Regions from separate parts of the Rahnella sp. RcJ3 genome, predicted to be linked through region 1. Evidence: predicted binding sites of a transcription regulator. Region 1 holds the regulator's gene; each other region holds the start of a gene.
The links. Region 1 encodes PurR, which represses purine synthesis genes. Its sites were predicted from a motif close to CANGCAAACGTTTGCNTG; they were not measured.
Positions count from the first base shown of each region.

Region 2: the regulator PurR is predicted to act here: its motif matches at 1,665-1,682, upstream of purE (5-(carboxyamino)imidazole ribonucleotide mutase).
Region 3: the regulator PurR is predicted to act here: its motif matches at 1,851-1,868, upstream of cvpA (colicin V production protein).

Region 1 covers NZ_QSNX01000012.1:144,958-148,101, forward strand. The annotation lists gene punR (DNA-binding transcriptional activator PunR) at 1-734, shown strand, start outside; gene purR (HTH-type transcriptional repressor PurR) at 771-1,796, opposite strand; gene DXU84_RS25330 (YnhF family membrane protein) at 2,131-2,220, shown strand; gene DXU84_RS16890 (C40 family peptidase) at 2,386-3,144, opposite strand, start outside.
Region 2 covers NZ_QSNX01000001.1:173,188-176,331, forward strand. The annotation lists gene purK (5-(carboxyamino)imidazole ribonucleotide synthase) at 26-1,090, opposite strand; gene purE (5-(carboxyamino)imidazole ribonucleotide mutase) at 1,087-1,596, opposite strand; gene DXU84_RS00805 (tRNA-(ms[2]io[6]A)-hydroxylase) at 1,777-2,409, shown strand; gene lpxH (UDP-2,3-diacylglucosamine diphosphatase) at 2,521-3,144, opposite strand, start outside.
Region 3 covers NZ_QSNX01000002.1:348,665-351,808, forward strand. The annotation lists gene folC (bifunctional tetrahydrofolate synthase/dihydrofolate synthase) at 1-826, shown strand, start outside; gene dedD (cell division protein DedD) at 816-1,589, shown strand; gene cvpA (colicin V production protein) at 1,937-2,428, shown strand; gene purF (amidophosphoribosyltransferase) at 2,459-3,144, shown strand, end outside.

The sequences.
Region 1 (3,144 bases):
TGACGCCTGCGGGAAAGGTTTTTGTCGATGAAGCGCGGATTCTGACAAAAAAAATGATAGCCACGCGCCGGCAGTGTCAGCAGGTGGCGAACGGCTGGCGCGGCGAATTACGTGTGGCGGTTGACCGGATTGTAAAACCCGCACGGACACGGCGTCTGGTGCTCGATTTCTACCGCCATTTTGCGGACACCGAACTCATTATTCACTCAGAAGTGTTTAATGGTGTCTGGGATGCGCTGGTTGACGGGCGGGCAGACGTGGCGATCGGTGCTACACGCGCGATACCGGTTGGCGGGGGCTTCAGTTTTCGTGACATGGGATTTATGGACTGGCATTGCGTCGTCAGCCCGCAACATCCGCTGGCTCAGTTATCCGGCGCGCTGAATGATGATGAGTTGCGGCCTTATCCTGCACTCTGTCTGGAAGACACCTCCCGGACATTGCCTAAGCGGGATACATGGACGCTTGATAACCAGCGGCGGCTGGTCGTGCCAGACTGGACCTGTGCGCTGGAATGCCTGACCGAAGGCTTATGCGTGGGTATGATGCCGGTTCATCGCGTCACGCCGTGGATAGAACAGAAAAAGTTGCAGGTGCTGACGCTGGAAAATACGTTTCCCGACAGCCCGTGTTGCCTGACGTGGGATCAAAGCAATCCGTCACCCTCGCTGGCCTGGTTGCTGGAATATATGGGCGATACAGAAACCATGAATCAGGAATGGCTGCGTGATTAGAAAAAAACGCCTGCATCTGCAGGCGTTCGATATCTGTTAACGGCGGTAATCGCGGTACGGACCATCGGCTACGGAACGGCGTTCGACCAGTTTCGGATGCACCTCAATGGTCTGAGACTCTTCACGCTTACTGACAATTCTGTCCAGCAACATGGTAAAGGCCATTTCACCCAGACGTTCTTTCGGCTGATGCACGGTTGTCAGCGCGGGGGAGAAGTAACGGGCGTTACGCACATTGTCGTAACCGATCACGGAAATATCCTGAGGAACGCGCAGGCCCAGTTCGTCTGCGGCACAGATTGCGCCCATTGCCATCACATCGCCGCCACAAAATACGGCAGTCGGGCGGTGCTTCTGCATCAGAATTTTATGCATCGCCTGATAGCCCGATTCCGGCTCGAAATCGCCCTGAACCACCCATTCGTCACGCAGCGGAATATTGGCTTCAGTCAGTGCTTTCACAAAACCCTGGAAGCGGCCACCGCCGGTATTACGTGCCAGTTGGCCCGGGATCACCCCAATATCACGATGACCGCGTTCAATCAGATAACGCCCGGCCATGTAACCCCCTTCGAAAGCATTATCAATAATGCTGTCGGTGAAGTTCTTACGCGCTTCGCCCCAGTCCATGACCACCATTGGGATCGAACGGTGCTCCTCGAGCATATTGAGCAACTCATCAGGATATTCCGCGCACATCACCAGCAAGCCATCGACGCGTTTTTGCGCCAGCATTTGCAGGTAGGCTTGTTGTTTTTCCAGATTATTATGCGAGTTACACAAAATCAGCGTATAGCCTTTGGAGAAGCAGCTGTTTTCTACGGCTTCAATCACTTCGGCAAAATAGGGCGCTTCGCTGGAGGTGGCAAGCAGACCGATCGTTTTGGTGTTATTGACCTTCAGACTGCGGGCTACAGCACTCGGCGAGTAATGTAACTCTTTGATTGCAAGGAGAACCGCTTCTTTGGTTTCTTCGGCGACGAAACGTGTTTTATTGATGACGTGCGACACGGTTGTAGTGGAAACGCCAGCGCGCTTTGCGACATCTTTAATCGTTGCCATGTAAACAATGACTCCTGAACTCACGTGTTTCAGCACGTTAGCATTATGTTAATCGTTTGCTTGCGTGGATCTCACTGCTGGCTTCTAAAAGGGCAGTGAAATCGTTGGGTGGATTCTTCAGAATGAGGCGTGAAATGCTCTCGGGTGAAATCAACCGGCACACAGGCGTGTTAACCGACAATTTTCTCTTATAATGCAGGAAAGTGGAAGTAAAATTCTCAGGGATACATTGTCATTCAGCACAAGATTTTAAATGTTAATTATGCGAAAATGCGTTGGCACACAATTAGTGTGGCTTAAAAAATGCCACAATTTGATCCGAAAGGGGGGTTTGATGGACAGCAACCTGAAATTATCGTTGATCACCACGGTATGCGCTTTGCTTATGATTATCGCTTTCAGCTTCACTGCGGTGATGAACTGATTCAGTAAGTGAACCGCTATAAAAAAGGGCGATTCCTGTTACAGGAATCGCCCTTTTCAATTTTACGCAGTGGCCGTTACCGCCGATACTCTTCCCTGCAGAAACTCTTCGTTAAATGCTATTCAATGGCTGATTAGCGAAACTTCAGACTTAACGAATTGTTTATTATCGGATCGTTTTCGGCGTCATTACCCGGCGTGCACCCACATAATGATCTTGCCAGTAATCGTCGCCGAGAGAGGTGATTTTAATGTCTTCGCCCGTTCTTGGAGACTGAATAAACTTGCCGTTCCCCACGTAAACACCAACATGGTCTGCAGCGCCGCGGTTATTGATTCTGAAGAACACCAGATCACCGCTTTCAAGTTCGCCGCGTTTGACCGGAGCCGCATCGCGCAGGTGATACATTTCATTCGCTGTGCGTGGCATTTTAATACGGATCAAATCTTTGTAGGCGTAATAGACTAAGCCGCTGCAATCAAAACCGGTATTCGGCGAGGTTCCGCCCCAGCGATATGGTTTTCCTACCTGATGCATCAGTTTGGTCATCGCCGTTTGCTGGGCATGCTGATAGCGTTTTTTATGCGTTGCACTTAGCGTAATCGGTTTGCTGTCTTCTTCGGGCTTTTTACCTTTACGGTGCCGGCCATACGCTTCTTTTTTACTGACCCTTTCCGTGCTGTTTTTCGCGAGTGAACGGGTTTTGGCGTGTTTCTCTGTTTTGCTTTCGGCCCGCGTGGTCTTCAGTGTCTTTTCTTTTTTACTTTCGGCCCGGGTCGTTTTGACACTTTTCTCCGTCGTGGTCTTTCGTTTAGCCAGTTCGGTACTTTTAACTTTCTTCTTCGAATTCTTGTCCTGAATTTTTTGTTCTGTCACTGGCGCGATTTTAGTTTTTTTACTGGTTTTCGCGGCCACCGTTTTTCG
Region 2 (3,144 bases), on a different contig from region 1:
TTCGCAGGGGAGGGAGCCGATCAAATCAAAGCTTTTCAACTGCCCATTCAATCCCGCTGGCGTATTCTTCCGGCAGCATCGGGACCAGTGCGTTGAGATTGTCTTTCAGCAGGCTGGCGCTGGCGTCGTTGAGATTCAGGTGTCCGACTTTACGACCCGGACGCACGTCTTTCTCGTACCAGTGCAGATTGACCAGCGGCAGGCTCAGCCATTTTTCTGACACATCCGTGCCAATCAGATTCACCATCACTGACGGTGTGCTCACCACCGGTTTCGGCAGCGGCAGACCAAGGATGGCGCGCAGATGCATTTCAAACTGACTGTAAGAGGCGCCGTTCTGTGTCCAGTGCCCGCTGTTATGCACACGCGGTGCCAGCTCATTGATCAGCAAACCTTCGCTGACCACGAAACACTCCATTGCCATCACGCCGACATAATTCAGTTCGTTCATGATCGCTGACAGCATGTTTTCTGCCTGCTGTTGCAGGGCGGCATCCGGCTGCGGCAGCGCAACACTGGTGCGCAGAATGCCGTCCTGATGCAGGTTATGGGTCAGCGGATAAAACACGGTTTTACCATCGTGACCGCGCGCGCCCACCAGCGAAACTTCACCGGAGAAGTTGATACCCTGCTCAACGATGCATTCGCCATAGCAATCCTGCGGCAGCGTATTTTCTTCACCAGAACGCAGACGCCACTGACCCCGGCCGTCGTACCCGCCGACGCGACGTTTCACAATCGCCAGTTGGCCAAGCCGGGAGAATACCTGCGGCCATTCGGCGGCATCGGCCAGCAATTGCCACGGCGCAGTCGCCAGACCGAGCTGGTCGAGCAACTGTTTTTGCGTCAGGCGATCGGCCAGACGCGGGAAAATGTCGCGGTTAACGAACGCATTGTGCGTCGCCAGTTCGCGCGTCAGCGCCGTTTCCGGCCAGCGTTCGATTTCAGCGGTGATCACGCTTTGCTGATACGGCACGGCTTCCGGTTCAGCATCAAGGCCGACAGGATAGACGGCGATGCCCAGCGGTTCACCGGCCTGACGCAGCATTCGGCCTAACTGGCCGTTTCCGAGTACGCAAACCGGTTTCATGCTTCCTCCCGCGGGTCGGGATTATTCAGCACTTCGTCAGTTTGTGCGGTGCGCCACGCGGCCAGGTTTTTAGCAATCTCGGCATCGTGCAGCGCCAGAATCTGTGCCGCCAGCAATGCGGCGTTTGCGGCACCGGCTTTACCGATCGCCAGCGTACCGACCGGAATACCACGCGGCATTTGCACGATGGAATAGAGACTGTCGATGCCACTGAGTGCAGCACTTTGTACCGGCACGCCCAGCACCGGCACCAGCGTTTTCGCCGCCAGCATGCCCGGTAAATGCGCTGCGCCACCGGCACCCGCGATGATCACATCAAAACCGTTAGCGGAAGCCTGCTCAGCGAAAGTAAACAATTTGTCCGGCGTACGGTGAGCGGAGACGATATCGACATGGAAAGGAATATTCAGCGTTGTGAGGACGTCGGCGGCGAACTGCATGGTCGCCCAGTCACTTTTAGACCCCATAACGATGGCGATTTTTGCCGGGGTAACGTTGGATGACATGTCTGTAAAGCTCCTGTGATTCGGAAATAGAAACTGCGAGGGCGCAAATGATAGCACGCTCCGTGAGGGAGGAAAACGGTTGCGTCGCCGGAAAACGGCGCATTTTTGATGAGAAGTTGACGGCAGATTTGTATAATCCAAACCAATATATTAATGATAAACTTCATTGGAAACTGATTTATGACGCAGGCTTTACTGGCACCGATTTATGATTTTCTTCACTGTGAAACACCCGCTCTGTGGGTGGATGTGGCGCTGGAAAATCAGACGGTGATGCTGATCGACCACGCTAACTGTGAAAAGAAGGCGGCGGCCACGGCGATGAGCCTGATGACCAAATATCTGGATCGCACCGAGCTGCTGTTTTGTGCGGCGCGTCTGGCGCGTGAAGAGCTTCATCACTTCGAACAAGTGGTGGAAATCATGCAAAAGCGCAATATTACTTATACCCAGCTTTCCCCCTCGCGCTACGCCAGCGGTATGATCAAACATACCCGTCATCACGATGATCTGAATATTCTGGTCGACCGGCTGATTATCGGGGCGTACATAGAAGCGCGATCCTGTGAGCGTTTTGCCAAAATTGCGCCGCATCTCGACGAAACCTTGTCGCGTTTTTACAACTCATTGCTGCGTTCAGAATCACGGCATTTTGCCGATTATCTGGCGCTGGCGGAGCAATATGCCGGAACGGATATCAGTGAGCGGGTAGAGGAGTTTGGCAGAATTGAAGCGGAACTGATCCTCACGCCGGACGAACAATTCCGCTTCCATTCAGGCGTACCCGTTACCCTTCATACTTCGGGCTGCTGATGCGTTGACTGCACTCATTCACCCCGGTCACTTAGTCAGCTAAGCTCCCAGGGATTCATGAGCTTGTCGCCTTCCAGCAACTCAAATTATTTTGGGTAACTTTGAGGTGACTTAAAACGGAAAGCTGATCAGCTCGACGTTATCGGCGGTGACTTTCACCATCGAGCCTTCTTCGTGCCATGCGCCGAGTACCACGCGGTGGCCGGTTTTATTCCCCAGTGGCACATCATGAATTGCCGGACGATGGGTGTGACCGTGAATCATCCACTCCACGCCTGCCATCTGCATTTCGCTGACCACCGCCTGCGGGTTCACATCCATAATTTCCAGTGATTTGCCCTGGTTTGACGCCTTGCTGTTGGCGCGCATTCTGGCGGCAATCGCCAGTCGCCATTTCAGCGGCAGCATCAGGAAAAGTTTCTGGATCAGCGGATTGTGGACTTTTTTGCGGAAGTTCTGATACGCGACATCGTCGGTGCACAGTGTATCGCCGTGCAGGATCAGGACGCGGCGTCCGTACAGTTCCAGCACTTTTTTCTCCGGCAGCAACGTCATCAGGCTCTCGCGGGCGAAACGTCTGCCGAGCAGAAAATCGCGGTTGCCGTGAATGAAGAAGCAGGGCACACCTTGCTGGTGTAACTGATTCAGTGCCGCCGAGATTTCAGCGTGAAGCGGCTGCGGATCGTCGTCGCCAATCCAGGCTTCGAACAGGTCACCGAGAATGTACAGGGCGTC
Region 3 (3,144 bases), on a different contig from region 1:
TGCGACTAATATTGTCGATGCCAGCGTGGCTGTCGTCACCAGTATTGCGCTGGATCATACCGACTGGCTGGGATCTGACCGCGAAAGTATTGGCCGCGAAAAAGCCGGTATTTTCCGCGCCGGTAAACCGGCCGTGGTTGGTGAGCCGGATATGCCACAATCCATTGCTGCGGTTGCGCAGGAAAAACATGCGGATTTACACCGCCGCGATGTGAACTGGCATTTTTCTGCGGATGCCGGACAGTGGCGCTGGGCAGCGCGGGAAGAAGGTAATGAGGTTAACGTGCTGGAAGGTTTACCGTTGCCGAATGTACCGCTGGCTAACGCCGCGACCGCGCTGGCTGCACTGCATTATTCAACACTGGATATCCCTGAAGCCGCGTTGCGCAGCGGTTTACAGCGCGCTGCTTTGCCGGGACGTTTCCAGACGGTGAGTGAATCGCCAAGGCTGATCCTGGATGTCGCGCACAATCCGCATGCGGCAGCGTATCTGGCCGGACGTCTGGCGGAACAGCCGCGAAAGGGTGGCAAAGTGCGTGCCGTCGTCGGAATGTTGAAAGACAAAGATATTGCCGGTACGCTGGCTTGCCTGTCGCCGCAGGTGGATGAATGGTATTGCGCGCCGCTGGAAGGCCCGCGCGGGGCCAGTGTCGAAGAACTGACCGTCCATCTGCCGCAGGCGCGCCAGTTTGATGATGTGGAGTCTGCCTGGAAACAGGCTATGCAGGAGGCGGCTCCTCAGGATATTGTGATTGTCTGCGGCTCGTTCCATACCGTAGCTCACGTAATGGATGCTATAGACACGGGGAAAACCAGTGGCAAGTAAGTTTCAAAATCGTCTGGTCGGGACGGTCATTCTGGTGGCACTGGGTGTCATCATTTTGCCTGGTTTACTCGACGGCAAGAAAAAGCATTACGAAGACGAATTTGCGTCTATTCCATTGGTGCCAAAACCGGGTGATGTTGAGGAACAGGACTTGGTGCCACCGGTCACGCAATCTTTGCCTGCTCAGCCGCCGGAAGGTGCCGATCAGATGATGAATGGTGAACAGGACGATACAAGTCCTGCCAATAACACCAACGCCGCCAATCATGGCAATGTGGCGCCGGGTAATACCACGATAGAAGCGCCGCCGGTCACCACACTGCCTGAGCAGAAAAAACCGGTGCAGCCTGCTCCTCAAAAACCCAAAGTGATCGAACCGAAACCGATGGTGGAAGCGAAGCCAACGGTGAAACCGAAGCCGGTCGAACAGCCAAAACCGGTTGAGCAACCGAAGGCCGTTGCTGAACAGCCAAAACCGGTTGAACAGCCGAAGGCTGCGCCGGCAGAAAAAGCGCCGACAGGGCAGTCTTATGTGGTGCAGCTTGGCGCATTGAAAAATGCCGCCAAAGCCAATGAGATTGTGGCGAATTTGCGGTTGTCTGGTTTCCGTGCTTACACAGTGCCTGCAACACCGGTACAGGGGCAGATCACGCGCCTGTACGTCGGCCCGGATGCCTCGAAGCAAAAACTCGAAGCGTCACTTCCGCAACTGCAACAGCTGAGCGGATTGGGTGGGCAGGTTCGCGCTTACTCCGCACACTGACTTTGCGCCTCCCCCTGCGAAGGGGGAGGCGGGGAGGGGGTTTAGCGGGCAACGCCAGATTCAACGTTGCCATTAATACCCCACCCCAACCCTCCCCTTCGCAGGGGAGGGAGTCGTTAAAACATAAAAAATACCACGGAGGGCACAAGCGATTTGTGCCCTTTTTCTATAAGATCCTCTGGTTGGATTTTTATAGGTTTATGCTGCGATTGAGGTTTTTTTAATCGCTATTATTAATTTGTCTGACCGGCTGATTTCCCCTACGCAAACGTTTTCTTTTTCTGTTAGAATTCGCCGCGAACTGGATGCCGGGGCAGATGTGACTGGATTAGACACTGGAATAGTTAATGGTCTGGATTGATTACGTCATTATTGCGGTTATCGGATTTTCTGCTTTAGTCAGTTTGATCCGTGGCTTTGTTCGTGAGGCTTTATCGCTGGTAACCTGGGCTTGCGCCTTTTTTGTTGCCAGCCATTATTACCCTTACCTCGCCATCTACTTCACACGTTTCGAAGATGAGTTAGTTCGAAACGGGATCGCAATTGCCATCTTGTTCATCGCGACGTTGATCGTAGGTGCAATTGTCAACTATGTGATTGGTTCACTGGTTGAAAGAACCGGGTTGTCCGGCACTGACAGGGTGTTAGGTGTGTGCTTCGGCGCACTGCGCGGGGTGTTAATTGTCTCCGCGATGCTGTTCTTCCTCGATACTTTTACCGGTTTTTCGCAAAGTGAAGACTGGAAACAATCCCAGTTGATCCCACAGTTCAGTTATATCATCAGGTGGTTCTTTGACTACCTGCAGAGCACGTCGAGTTTCTTGCCAAAACATATTTAGTTTTGGCAGCGCTGAAGAGGAAAAGACAACATGTGCGGTATTGTCGGTATCGCCGGTTTCATGCCGGTAAACCAGTCGATTTATGACGCGTTAACGGTGTTACAACACCGTGGTCAGGATGCCGCAGGCATCACCACCATCGACGCGAATAATAACTTCCGTTTACGTAAAGCGAATGGCCTGGTGAAGGATGTTTTCGAAGCCCGCCATATGCAACGCTTACAGGGCAACATGGGTATCGGCCATGTGCGCTACCCGACGGCTGGCAGTTCCAGCGCTTCAGAAGCTCAACCCTTTTACGTCAACTCTCCGTTCGGCATTACCCTTGCCCATAACGGCAACCTGACCAATGCTCACGAATTGCGCAGCAACCTGTTCGAAGGCCAGCGCCGTCATGTGAACACCACGTCCGATTCTGAGATCCTGCTCAATATCCTGGCGAGTGAACTGGATCGTTTCCAGCATTACCCGCTGGAAGCTGACAACATTTTTGCTGCGGTTGCCGCAGTGAATCTGAAAATCCGTGGTGCCTACGCGTGTGTGGCGATGATTATCGGTCATGGCATGCTGGCGTTCCGTGACCCGCACGGTATCCGTCCGCTGGTTATTGGTAAACGTACGCTGGAAGATGGCCGTAATGAGTACATGGTGGCTTCTGAGAGTGTGGCACTCGATACGCTGGGCTTTGAGTTCCTGCGCGACGTTGCGCCGGGTGA